DNA from 3 places in the Halopseudomonas sp. genome. Region 3 is predicted to be linked to each of the others. Evidence: predicted binding sites of a transcription regulator. Region 3 holds the regulator's gene; each other region holds the start of a gene.
The links. Region 3 encodes sigma-54, which starts transcription at its own class of promoters, with help from an activator protein. Its sites were predicted from a motif close to ANTGGCATNNANNTTGCTNT; they were not measured.

Region 1 (3,978 bases), on a different contig from region 3:
TCCGGACTTTTGTCAGCCGGTATAACCCGGTAACATGCAGAGTCTTTTTTTCGCACCGCCTATTTCAGGACACGCCATGAGCATCAAATCCGACCGTTGGATCCGTACCATGTCCCAGGAGCACGGGATGATCGAGCCCTTTGTCGAGCGCCAGATTCGCGGTGCGGAAGGTGATCGGGTGATTTCATACGGTGTTTCGAGCTACGGCTATGACGTGCGCTGCGCCGACGAGTTCAAGGTGTTTACCAACATCCACTCGGCGGTAGTCGATCCGAAGAACTTTGATGAAAAGAGCTTCGTCGACATCCAGAGTGATGTTTGCATCATCCCGCCGAACTCCTTCGCACTGGCGCGTACTGTCGAGTACTTCCGCATTCCGCGCAACGTGCTGACCATCTGTCTGGGCAAGAGCACTTACGCACGCTGCGGCATCATCGTTAACGTCACGCCGCTGGAGCCAGAGTGGGAAGGCCATGTGACGCTGGAGTTCTCTAACACTACAAACCTCCCGGCGAAGATCTACGCCAATGAAGGTGTGGCGCAGATGCTGTTCTTTGAATCTGACGAATCCTGTGAAGTGTCCTACCGCGATCGCGGTGGCAAGTATCAGGGCCAACGCGGCGTCACCCTGCCGCGAGCCTGATAGTCAGGAAGTAAAAAAAACCGGCCAATGGCCGGTTTTTTCATGCCTGCGATTCAGGCAAAAAAGAGCCGATTTGCATGCCTGCCGTGGAACAGGGCGCAAACCGGCGCAAGGTACTGCATTAGCTGACGGGAACCCCGGAGCAGGGCGCCCGTTTTCAGATGGTGCTCTTACAGCGACTTGGAAACGGACAGAGTCACGTTCGCGTCGCAGGAATCCTGGTCGGAGTAGGCGCAGTCGCTACCCAGATCGGTGTCGCTGTACATGACAGCCCAGTCCAGACCCAGCATGGTCTTGCCCAGGGTAACGGCCCAGTCAGCGTACTTCTCGTCACCATCAACACCGTCCAGCGGGTCTTTGGTATCGGTCAGACCGTAGTGCAGGCCCAGACCGATGTCGTACGGCAGGGAGAAGTCATAGCCGACGTAGGTGTACAGGGAGCTGGAAGGATCGTAAGCGTACTTGGCGCCAACGGTGAAGCCGTACAGGCTCAGGCTGGCCAGTGCTTCTTCAACGTCGATGGAGCTGTTCTTCGGGTAAGTGTAAGTAGTCCAGGACAGGTCGTAGCTGATGTCGTCGGTGATGCTTCCGCCGTAACCGGCGTAGTAGTCGATTTCAACGCTGGAGCCGCCGAAGTCTTCGGAGTCAATGTTGGATGCCCAGGCGCCGATGTACAGGCCGCTTTCGTGAGCGAAGTCCAGGCTGCCTTGGATTGCGCCAGCGCCGTCAGTTTGAGACTGACCGCGCCAGATGTAGTCGGTGGCCAGGGTGACGGTCATGCTGGAGTCAACCTTACCGATAAAAGTGTCGAACTCTTCAGCGTGAGTCATGTTGGCAAAAGACAGTGTGCTGGCGGTAGCAACGGCAACTGCAAGTTTCTTCATCATCACGTATTACCCCGTAGGTTTTTGATTTAAGTGCGTTGGCACAGGTCATATAGCATTTTGCTTGCCAACATTTTTTTTATTATTTAAATCAAATGGATATGTGTTTTTTGTTGGAATTTTGATCAGCTTGAAATAGGGGGTAATGAGTCCGTTGCTCGATCTTGGTGCGCAGTTGCGAGGGGTGTGTCGCATTCTGTGGCAGAGCTGTGCAGCGCGGCGCAGGCGGTGGCCTCATCGGCTGGAATTCACCATCGCGATCAGTGACTTGGTGCGCTGATAGCGCCGCAGACGGTCGGCCAGGGCGGGTGGCGGAAGGGCGCTTTGGCAATAGCCGTTAGCCCTGTACAGGGGTTCGAGCTCTGGTGCGCAGAACAACCAGATGCTGCCCTCATAGTGCTGGCGTACCTGCTGAAGAAGAGCGCTGGCCCTGCCGTTACCGCGAGCCCCCGGGGCCACCAGCAGGGAGGTAAGCCACCAGCAGTGCTCAACGTTGCGCAGGCACAGGCTGGCAACGATCTCCGGGTCGCGGGTAACCCAGACCTGCTGTTCAGTGCTGGCTTTCATGCCGCGCTGATGCTGCCGGTAGAACTTGTTTGCCAGTGGCAGCTGCTCGGTTGTCAGCTGGCTGATGGTTGCACTCTTGGTGTGCGCAGTGGCGTCTGTATTGGTCACAGGTGTTCGTGCCGCCGGTTGCGCCTGCCTAGCAGCGCGCAGCAACCAGAGAGGATCAGAAAACAGGGAGCCAGCAACTTGCCGGCGCTGGCGTACTGGGCCCCGAATCCGCCAAAGGCGAACACGCTGGCAGACAGTGCAATGATGAGAAAGGTGATAGCCCAGTTGTACATGGGGGATCTCCCTGGTCTTTCTTTACTGATGGTTTGCGGCGGCGTGGTGCCCAGTGCGCCAGCCTGCGTTGTCTCGATTATATGAAAACAGATTGCGGCTTTGGGTCCTGTTGTCATCCGGATGTCCTTGTTCCAGCTAGGTGAGTGGGCTTTTACAGACTAAGTCGGTTGGTGTCTGGCAGGGTGTTGGATGTCGGCCTGCTCAGGTTGACCGGACGGCTGTTGGCGATCATCAGGGCACTGTTGTCGACTCGTGTGACGCCGGGTGTATGGCGTGCGGTCTCGGTAGCCACGCGGACGTCGCTCGGGTTGAGCACTGTTCCGCTGAGGCGCGCTACGCCGTTACGTACCTTTACCCGGATCTGAATGCCTTGCGTGTTACCCTGCCACGCCAGTCTGTGCTGGAGTGCTCGGGTAACGCGGCTGTCGTCGTTTGATTGAACTATCACGCCGAGGTTCTGCTCCATGAGGTATGAGCCGGTGCCGGGAGCACTGAAGGCCATACAGGCAATCAGGCTGGTGGACAGGGCAAGCAAGGCTTGGGGTAGGGCGCTGTGCATGTCATCTATCTCCGCTGAATATCCTTATCAGATGTCGCTTGTGGCGCATCGCTCGGTGCAGCGGTATTGACAGGAGCAAGCACCGTGCCGCTTCTGTGTTTAAAATTAAATTCAATAAATTCAGATGGTTACGGTTTTAAATTGATGTGGGCGCAATGCGAAATGCACGATTTCGGCAGAGGCATCATGCAATTTGCACGAGGCTCTGCAGGCTGGCGCGGCCGTAACTGAAGCAGGGAGCAATATGGACACAAATCAGGGCATAGGCCGTATCTTGCTGGTTGATGACGAGCCAGCGATCCTGCGCACGTTTCGCTACTGTCTTGAAGATGAGGGATATCACGTTGCTACCGCCAGCAGCGGGACGCAGGCCGAGGCCGTATTGCAGGCTCAGGTGTTCGACCTGTGTTTTCTCGATCTGCGTCTGGGCGAGGAAAACGGCCTGGATGTCATGGCGCGCATGCGCGTGCAAGCGCCGTGGATGCGGGTGGTCATCGTAACGGCGCACTCGGCGGTTGATACGGCCGTGGATGCAATGCAGGCCGGCGCGTCGGATTATCTGGTCAAGCCTTGTAGTCCGGACCAGTTGCGTATGGCCGCGGCCAAGCAACTTGAAGTGCGGCAGATGGAAGCGCGGCTGGAGAATCTGGAGCAGGCTGTCGAGCAGACCCGCGTGGCGCCCGAGTCGCGCAGCCCGGCGATGATGGCCGTGCTGGAAACCGCGCGCCAGGTAGCAGGCACCGATGCCAATATTCTGATTCTCGGGGAATCGGGTACTGGCAAGGGCGAGCTGGCGCGGCTGATTCACGGCTGGAGTGGGCGCAGCAAGCGAGAGTGCGTCACCATCAACTGTCCATCGCTGACAACCGAGTTGATGGAGAGCGAACTGTTTGGCCATAGCAAGGGAGCATTCACGGGTGCCAGCGAAAGTACGCTTGGACGGGTGAGCCAGGCAGATGGCGGTACGCTGTTTCTCGATGAGATTGGCGACTTCCCGCTGCCGCTGCAGCCGAAATTACTCCGCTTTATTCAGGACAAGGAAT
Region 2 (3,978 bases), on a different contig from region 3:
CACCGCATCGGCACTGAGGCAGAGCGCGAACAGATGGTGATTCAGGCGCTGGAGGAAGTCGGCCTGGATCCGGAGACCCGCCATCGCTACCCGCACGAATTCTCCGGCGGCCAGCGACAGCGGATCTCGATTGCCCGGGCACTGGTGCTCAAGCCCAAGCTGATCCTGCTGGACGAACCGACGTCGGCACTGGATCGCACCGTGCAGGGCCAGGTGGTGGAACTGCTGCGCAGTCTGCAGCAAAAGTACAATTTGACGTATTTGTTTATCAGTCACGACCTGGCAGTGGTCAAGGTTCTCAGCCATCAGTTGATGGTGATCCGCCAGGGCGAAGTAGTCGAACAGGGACCGGCAGGCGAAATCTTTGCTTCCCCGCAGCATGACTATACTCGTCAGCTGCTGGAAGCGGCCTTTGCCCTGCCGCAAACCGATAACAGGGCCGATACGGCCATGCACTAAACAGGAAAGTACTATGGGATTTCTCAGCGGAAAGCGCGTACTCATCGTTGGCGTCGCCAGCAAACTGTCCATTGCCTCCGGCATCGCCGCGGCCATGCACCGCGAGGGCGCCGAACTGGCCTTCACCTATCAGAACGAAAAGCTGAAAGGCCGGGTTGAAGAATTCGCTGCCGGCTGGGGCTCCGGCCCAGAGCTGTGCTTCCCCTGCGACGTGGCAAATGATGCCGAAATCGAGCAGGTATTCGTCGAGCTGGCCAAGAAGTGGGACGGCCTGGACTGCATCGTCCACTCCGTTGGTTTCGCCCCCGGCGACCAGCTGGATGGCAACTTCGCTGAAGTCACCACCCGCGAAGGTTTCCGCATTGCCCACGACATCAGCGCCTACAGCTTCGTGGCCCTGGCCAAGGCCGGTCGTGAAATGATGAAAGGCCGCAACGGTAGCCTGCTGACCCTGTCTTATCTGGGCGCAGAGCGCACCATGCCGAACTACAACGTCATGGGCATGGCCAAGGCCAGCCTGGAAGCCGGTGTTCGCTATCTGGCCACCAGCCTGGGCCCGGAAGGCACCCGCGTTAACGCCATTTCTGCCGGCCCGATCCGCACCCTGGCCGCTTCCGGTATCAAGAGCTTCCGCAAGATGCTGGCTCACAACGCTGCGCAAACCCCGCTGCGTCGCAACGTCACCATCGAAGAAGTCGGCAACGTCGGCGCCTTCCTCTGCTCCGACCTGGCCTCCGGCATGTCCGGTGAAATCACCTACGTTGACGGTGGTTTCAACATCACCGCCATGGGTGGCCTGGAAGAGTAAGCGGCGGCTGCCTCAGCCCGAATCACGGGCACAAAAAAACCGGGCCTTGGCCCGGTTTTTTTATTGCCGTCGCACTCAGTCGTCCGAGGTCGCGCCAATTTTGTGGATAGCCAGGTCAGCGCCCTGGTACTCCTCTTCTTCACTCAAGCGCAGGCCGGCAACAGCCTTGATGACGCCGTAGACCAGCAGACCACCAACCAACGCCACGACCACGCCGCTCAGGGTGCCGATCAACTGGGACATAAAGCTGACGCCGCCCAGGCCACCCAGCGCTTCAGCACCGAAGATACCCGCGGCCAAACCGCCCCAAACACCGCACAAACCGTGCAGCGGCCAGACACCCAGCACGTCATCAATCTTGAAGCGATTCTGAGTCAGGATGAAGGTCCAGACAAACAGACCACCAGCGACCGCACCGGTTGCCAGCGCTCCCAGCGGGTGCATCAGATCGGAACCGGCACACACAGCCACCAGGCCAGCCAGCGGGCCGTTGTGAATAAAGCCGGGGTCAGCACGACCAACCAGCAGCGCCACCAGCGTACCGCCGACCATTGCCATCAGCGAGTTGACTGCCACCAGACCGCTGATGCCGTCCAGCGTCTGTGCCGACATCACGTTGAAGCCAAACCAGCCGATAGTCAGGATCCACGCGCCCAGCGCAAGGAACGGAATGTTCGACGGCGGCATGGCGACGACATTACCGCCACGATAGCGCCCGTTGCGCGCACCCAGCAGCAGCACCGCACCCAGCGCAATCCAGCCGCCAACGGCGTGCACGACAACCGACCCGGCAAAGTCGTGGAAGGCAGCGCCAAACTGGGCCTCAAGCCACGCCTGAAAACCGTAATTGCCGTTCCAGATGACGCCTTCGAAGAACGGGTAAACCAGTCCTACGATCAATACCGATGCGCACAATTGCGGTGCAAACTTGGCGCGTTCGGCAATACCACCGGAGATGATCGCAGGAATGGCCGCAGCAAAGGTCATCAGGAAGAAGAATTTGACCAATGCATAACCGTTGTTTTGCGACAGGGTTGCCGCATCGGTGAAGAAGGTAACGCCGTAAGCAATCCAATAGCCTACGAAGAAATAGGCCAGACACGAAACCGCGAAATCACTGATGATCTTCGACAGCGCGTTAACCTGGTTCTTCTGGCGAACCGTACCAACTTCAAGGAATGCAAAGCCGGCGTGCATGGCCAAAACCATGACCGCACCGGCAAGGATAAACAGGGTGTTTGCACTGTGAACCAGCGTTTCCACAGCGCTGTTAAGGTTTTCCATTCAAGCAGCCTCTATCAAATCAGAAAAATGCACTCGTTGTGTGCGCACCAATCAGTGACGAACCATTCCAGTGCATCCAGAGCGATCCGGCAAAACACTTGCGATTGAGCAACCACGCCAAGAAATCTGAATTAATTTTTGTTTTTCAAATAGTTGTACGCCAATCTCGACTATCAACCGCAAAAGTCGGCACCATATTGATGCAACAGAAACGGCGTAGCTCACCGCGATAGTGCAATCGTCATACCAAAAGCGCAGAATCATGCACCGAAAGCGTACGATGACAGTCCAGTGACAGCGATTTGCCGGAAAACCAGCCGCCAGCCGTCGCTTTCAAGCTGCTTGGCTATAATCTTGCATACCATCAGCGCCCGATGTTCCGAACCCGGAGAAAGACGTGTTTACAGGACAGCCACTGCCCTACTTCCAACCCCTGATCGACACCGCCACCGGTCGCATTGCCGGTTACGAAGCGCTCGCCCGCCTGCGCGACGATGAGGGCAATATCAGCAGTGCTGGCCCGCTGTTTACTGATCCCAACGTTTCCCAGGCCGACCTGCTGGAGCTTGACCGCAGCATTCGGCGTCAGGCGCTTGAGCGCTTTCGCGACACGCCCGAAGGCTTTATCAGTCTGAATATTTCGCCTGCCTGGGTCAGCCAGCTGCAACCAGGCAAGCCGCTACCCAGCCTGCAACTGTTGGAAGAGCTGGGACTGCCAACTGACCAGATCGTGTTTGAGATCACCGAGCTGCAAGGCAGCATTGAGCAGCTGCGTGATGTGGTGCAGCGTTACCGCGCCGCCGGCATCCGCATCGCCATCGACGATTTTGGTGCGGGATACTCCATGCTTGATCGGGTGCTGGCGTTGGAGCCGGATATCCTCAAGCTGGACATCCAGCTGTTCCGTCAGGCTGCCGCCGGCAACAGTAACAGCGGCGACTTCGTACGCGCCCTTGCCCTGATGGCAGAAAAGAGTGGTTGCTGGATCATTGCTGAAGGGGTGGAAACCGAACAGGAACTGCACTTCGCTCTGGAGTGCGGCGCCCGCTATGTTCAGGGTTACCTGTTCGGCCGACCGGAGGAGAACTTCCTGCCGAGCGACGCCGTGCAGAAGCAATTTTCAACCATGCGTGACCATTATGTGCACGCCAAACTGGCCGAACGAGAGAAGCTGGCCCACCTGCGCCGCTCGCTCGCCGAGCTGTTCGCTGAACTGCGTGTCTGGCTCAGCCGTGGCGCCCAACCAGCCCACCTGCCCAACCCGCGCGACTATCCCTGGCTGCTGCGCTGCTTCCTGTGCGATGCAGAAGGCACTCAGATCTCACCCAACTTCGACTGGCATGGCGATGCCTGGCATACCGACGCCCGCTATCTGGACCACAACTGGTCCTGGCGGCCGTATTTCTATCAGATCCTGGCCGAGGCCG
Region 3 (3,978 bases):
CAACGGCGGCGGACGTATCGAGATTGTCATCCAGCCGCGCAGCCGCAGCACTGAGACACCCAGCGAAGAGCCGTCCGCACCATGACCACACTGCAAGCCCGGCACCTCGCAAAGGCCTACAAGTCGCGCAAGGTTGTGCGAGATGTGTCCGTATCGATTGACAGCGGACAAGTCGTCGGCCTGCTCGGGCCCAACGGTGCGGGCAAGACCACCTGCTTCTACATGATTGTAGGCCTGGTCAAAGCCGACGAAGGCCAGGTCACCGTCAACGGCAAAGACGTCACCCGCCTGCCCATGCACGGTCGAGCTCGCGAAGGTATCGGCTACCTCCCACAAGAGGCGTCGATCTTCCGCAAGCTGACGGTCGCCGAAAACATCATGGCGATTCTGGAAACGCGAAAAGATCTGAACCGTCAGGCGCGCGAGGGTAAGCTCGAATCGCTGCTGCGTGAATTTCATATTCACCATCTCAGCGACAGCCTCGGCATGAGCCTGTCCGGTGGTGAACGACGTCGGGCCGAGATTGCCCGGGCCCTGGCCACCGACCCCAGCTTCATTCTGCTGGACGAACCTTTTGCCGGGGTAGACCCCATCTCTGTGAACGATATCAAGCAGATCATCCAGCATTTGAAGGACAAGGGTATCGGCGTACTGATCACCGACCACAACGTCCGCGAAACCCTGGATATCTGCGACAAGGCCTACATTGTCAACGACGGCCACATCATCGCCGAAGGTGACGCAGAGACCGTACTGGCCGACCAGACAGTAAAAGATGTGTACCTCGGTCATGCCTTCCGGCTATAAAAGCACCCGCAACTCAGGCATGCTAGCGGGGAACGAGTCCGGCCCCCGTCCGGCACAGGGTTTGACCAAGCGCACAAGGTAATACGCGACACAATGAAACCATCGCTCGTCCTCAAGATGGGGCAGCAGCTGACGATGACACCGCAGCTGCAGCAAGCCATCAGACTGCTTCAGCTATCCAGCCTTGACCTCCAGCAGGAGGTGCAAGAAGCACTGGAAGCCAATCCGATGCTGGAAATGGCAGACGACGGCGACGACGACTTTGGCAGCAGTGCGCAGGATAGCGGCGATGACGACGCACCTGCAGTCACGATGCCCGAACCCGTTTCCCTCGACTCCATTGAGCAGCACGGCCAGAACGACCAAGACGGCAACTGGAACGAGCAGATCCCTAACGAGTTGCCCGTCGATACCCAGTGGGAAGACGTCTATCAGACATCGGCCAGCTCCCTTCCCAGCCAAGACGACGAGGATTGGGACTACACCTCACGTACCGGCACTGGCGAAACGCTGCAAAGCCATCTGGAGTGGCAGCTGAACCTGCTGCCAATGTCTGAAACCGACTATCAGATCGCCACCGCCCTGATCGATGGCATCAATGCCGATGGTTATCTCGAAGAATCGCTGGAAGACATCCTTTCCTCCCTGCCGGCCGAGCTGGAAGTAGAACTCGACGAGGTGGAGATGGTGCTGCACCGCATCCAGCAATTCGAGCCGGTTGGTGTTGCAGCACGCGACCTGCGCGAGTGCTTGCTGCTGCAGATCCGCCAACTACCCGAAAACACCCCGATGCTGGAGCAGGCGACCCGTGTGGTTCGTGACCATCTGGAACTGCTCGGCAGCCGCGACTTCACCCAGTTGATGCGCCGCAGCAAGCTGAAGGAAGACCAGCTTCGCGACGTCGTTGCGCTGATTCAGACGCTCAACCCCCGTCCGGGATCCGAGATCGCCTCGGGCGAACCGGAATATGTCATCCCGGACGTGATCGTCCGTCGCGACGCCAACCGCTGGCTGGTAGAGCTGAACCAGGAAGCGGTTCCGAAGGTTCGCGTCAACGGCCACTACGCCTCAATGGTTCGCCGTGCCGACTCCAGTGACGACAACACCTACCTGCGCAACAACCTGCAAGAGGCGCGCTGGTTCATCAAGAGTCTGCAGAGTCGTAATGAGACCCTGATGAAGGTCGCCACCCAGATCGTCGAACACCAGCGCGGCTTCCTTGAGCACGGCGAAGAGGCGATGAAGCCGCTGGTGCTGCATGACATCGCCGAAGCGGTCGGCATGCACGAGTCGACTATTTCGCGGGTTACTACCCAGAAATACATGCACACGCCGCGCGGCATTTTCGAGCTCAAATACTTTTTTTCCAGCCATGTTGGCACCACCGAAGGCGGAGAATTCTCGTCTACCGCCATCCGCGCGCTAATCAAAAAGCTGGTCGCAGCAGAAAACCCAAAGAAACCATTGAGCGATAGCAAGATCGCTGGTTTACTTGAAGAACAGGGCATCGAAGTAGCCCGACGGACCATCGCAAAGTACCGCGAGTCGCTCAACATCGCGCCATCGAGCGAACGCAAGAGACTGGTCTAGTACCTGCCGAAACACCCCGAGCCAGGGCTGTTGAGCGCAGAAGATCCAGTTCAGGGATCAAGCAAGTGGCAATACCGGGTGACAGGTCGTCACCCAGCAACAACAAGCCAATCAGGAGACGCCGTATGCAACTGAACATTAGCGGTCACCAACTCGATATCACCGACGCACTGCGCGACTACGTCACCGAAAAAATGTCCCGCCTGGAGCGGCATTTCGACAAGATCACCAACGTCCAGGTCACCCTGGAGGTCGAGAAACTCCGACAGAAGGCCGAAGCCACCCTGCACATCGCCGGTGGTGAAGTGGTCGCCCTGGCAGAACACTCAGATATGTATGCCGCCATTGACCTGCTGACCGACAAGCTCGATCGCCAACTGATCAAGCACAAGGAAAAGCACATCGACCGTCAGCAAGGCGCGCACGACCGATAAACGGACGCTCACTGCATCAACATGCAAATAGATCACATCCTGACCCCTGAACGCACTTTCGCTGGCGTTCAGGGCGGATCCAAAAAACGTGTGCTGGAGCTGATCGGCAAACTGGTTGCCCAGCACACCAACCTGGATCCCGACGCCATCTACGAAAACCTGATCGCCCGCGAACGTCTGGGCTCCACTGGTTTCGGTAACGGCATCGCTATTCCCCACTGTCGTCTGGAAGACTGTCATCAGGCCATCGGAGCTCTGTTGCAACTGGACGGCAAAATCGATTTCGACGCGCTCGATGGTCAACCGGTCGACCTGATTTTTGTACTTCTGGTCCCCCAGGAAGCCACCGAACAACACCTGCAGATTCTCAAGATGCTGGCCGGCAAGCTGGACAACGCCGAGCTGAGAGACGCGCTGCGCGCAGCACCCGACGCGGATGCCCTCTACCGCGTCATGGTCGGCGCCGGCGACGGGGGCTGACATGCGCCTGATTGTCGTCAGCGGCCGCTCCGGTTCAGGCAAAAGTACCGCTCTGCACCTGCTCGAAGACAATGGTTTTTACTGCATCGACAATCTACCCGCTGGCTTGCTGCCTGAGCTGGCCCGTCAGGCACGACAAAACGACTTCAGCCTGCCGGAAGTCGCCATCAGCATTGATGCCCGCAACCTGCCGAATGACCTTGCACGCTTTCCGGAGTTGCTGCGTGACGTGCGCAACGCAGGCGTAACGTGCGACGTACTGTTTCTCGCCTCACGGAACGAGGTACTGATCAAACGGTTCTCCGAGACCCGCCGCAAGCATCCGCTGACCGACGGCAACCTGTCACTCGGGGAAGCGCTGGATCGCGAAGCGCAACTGCTCCAGCCGATTATCGACCTGGCTACCCTTAAGGTCGATACCAGCCACCTGAATCTCTACCAGCTCCGCGACCATCTCAAGCAACGCCTGCTCGGCACCAAGGGCAGTCAGCCGTCCGTATTGATCCAGTCCTTCGGTTTCAAGCGCGGCTTGCCGGTTGATGCTGATCTGGTATTCGACGTGCGGTGCCTGCCCAATCCTTACTGGCTGCCGGATCTACGCGCATTCTCGGGGAGAGATGCCCCTGTCAGCGACTATCTCGGTAAGCAGCCGGAAGTGGAAGAGATG

Region 1: AAFM31_RS05350 (TorF family putative porin) is a predicted target of sigma-54. The motif match lies at 1,580-1,599, and genes of this name have one in related genera.
Region 2: AAFM31_RS00920 (ammonium transporter) is a predicted target of sigma-54. The motif match lies at 2,638-2,657, and genes of this name have one in related genera.

The regions. Positions count from the first base shown of each region.
Region 1 is NZ_JAYPMU010000005.1:12,647-16,624, reverse strand. Features, by position in the region: gene dcd (dCTP deaminase) at 77-643, shown strand; gene AAFM31_RS05350 (TorF family putative porin) at 814-1,530, opposite strand; gene AAFM31_RS05345 (GNAT family N-acetyltransferase) at 1,762-2,202, opposite strand; gene AAFM31_RS05340 (DUF1328 domain-containing protein) at 2,199-2,375, opposite strand; gene AAFM31_RS05335 (BON domain-containing protein) at 2,528-2,935, opposite strand; gene algB (sigma-54-dependent response regulator transcription factor AlgB) at 3,180-3,978, shown strand, end outside.
Region 2 is NZ_JAYPMU010000001.1:197,099-201,076, forward strand. Features, by position in the region: gene AAFM31_RS00910 (ABC transporter ATP-binding protein) at 1-459, shown strand, start outside; gene fabI (enoyl-ACP reductase FabI) at 473-1,267, shown strand; gene AAFM31_RS00920 (ammonium transporter) at 1,343-2,551, opposite strand; gene AAFM31_RS00925 (EAL domain-containing protein) at 2,949-3,978, shown strand, end outside.
Region 3 is NZ_JAYPMU010000008.1:24,550-28,527, forward strand. Features, by position in the region: gene lptA (lipopolysaccharide transport periplasmic protein LptA) at 1-85, shown strand, start outside; gene lptB (LPS export ABC transporter ATP-binding protein) at 82-807, shown strand; gene AAFM31_RS07940 (RNA polymerase factor sigma-54) at 901-2,397, shown strand; gene hpf (ribosome hibernation-promoting factor, HPF/YfiA family) at 2,523-2,831, shown strand; gene ptsN (PTS IIA-like nitrogen regulatory protein PtsN) at 2,853-3,311, shown strand; gene rapZ (RNase adapter RapZ) at 3,313-3,978, shown strand, end outside.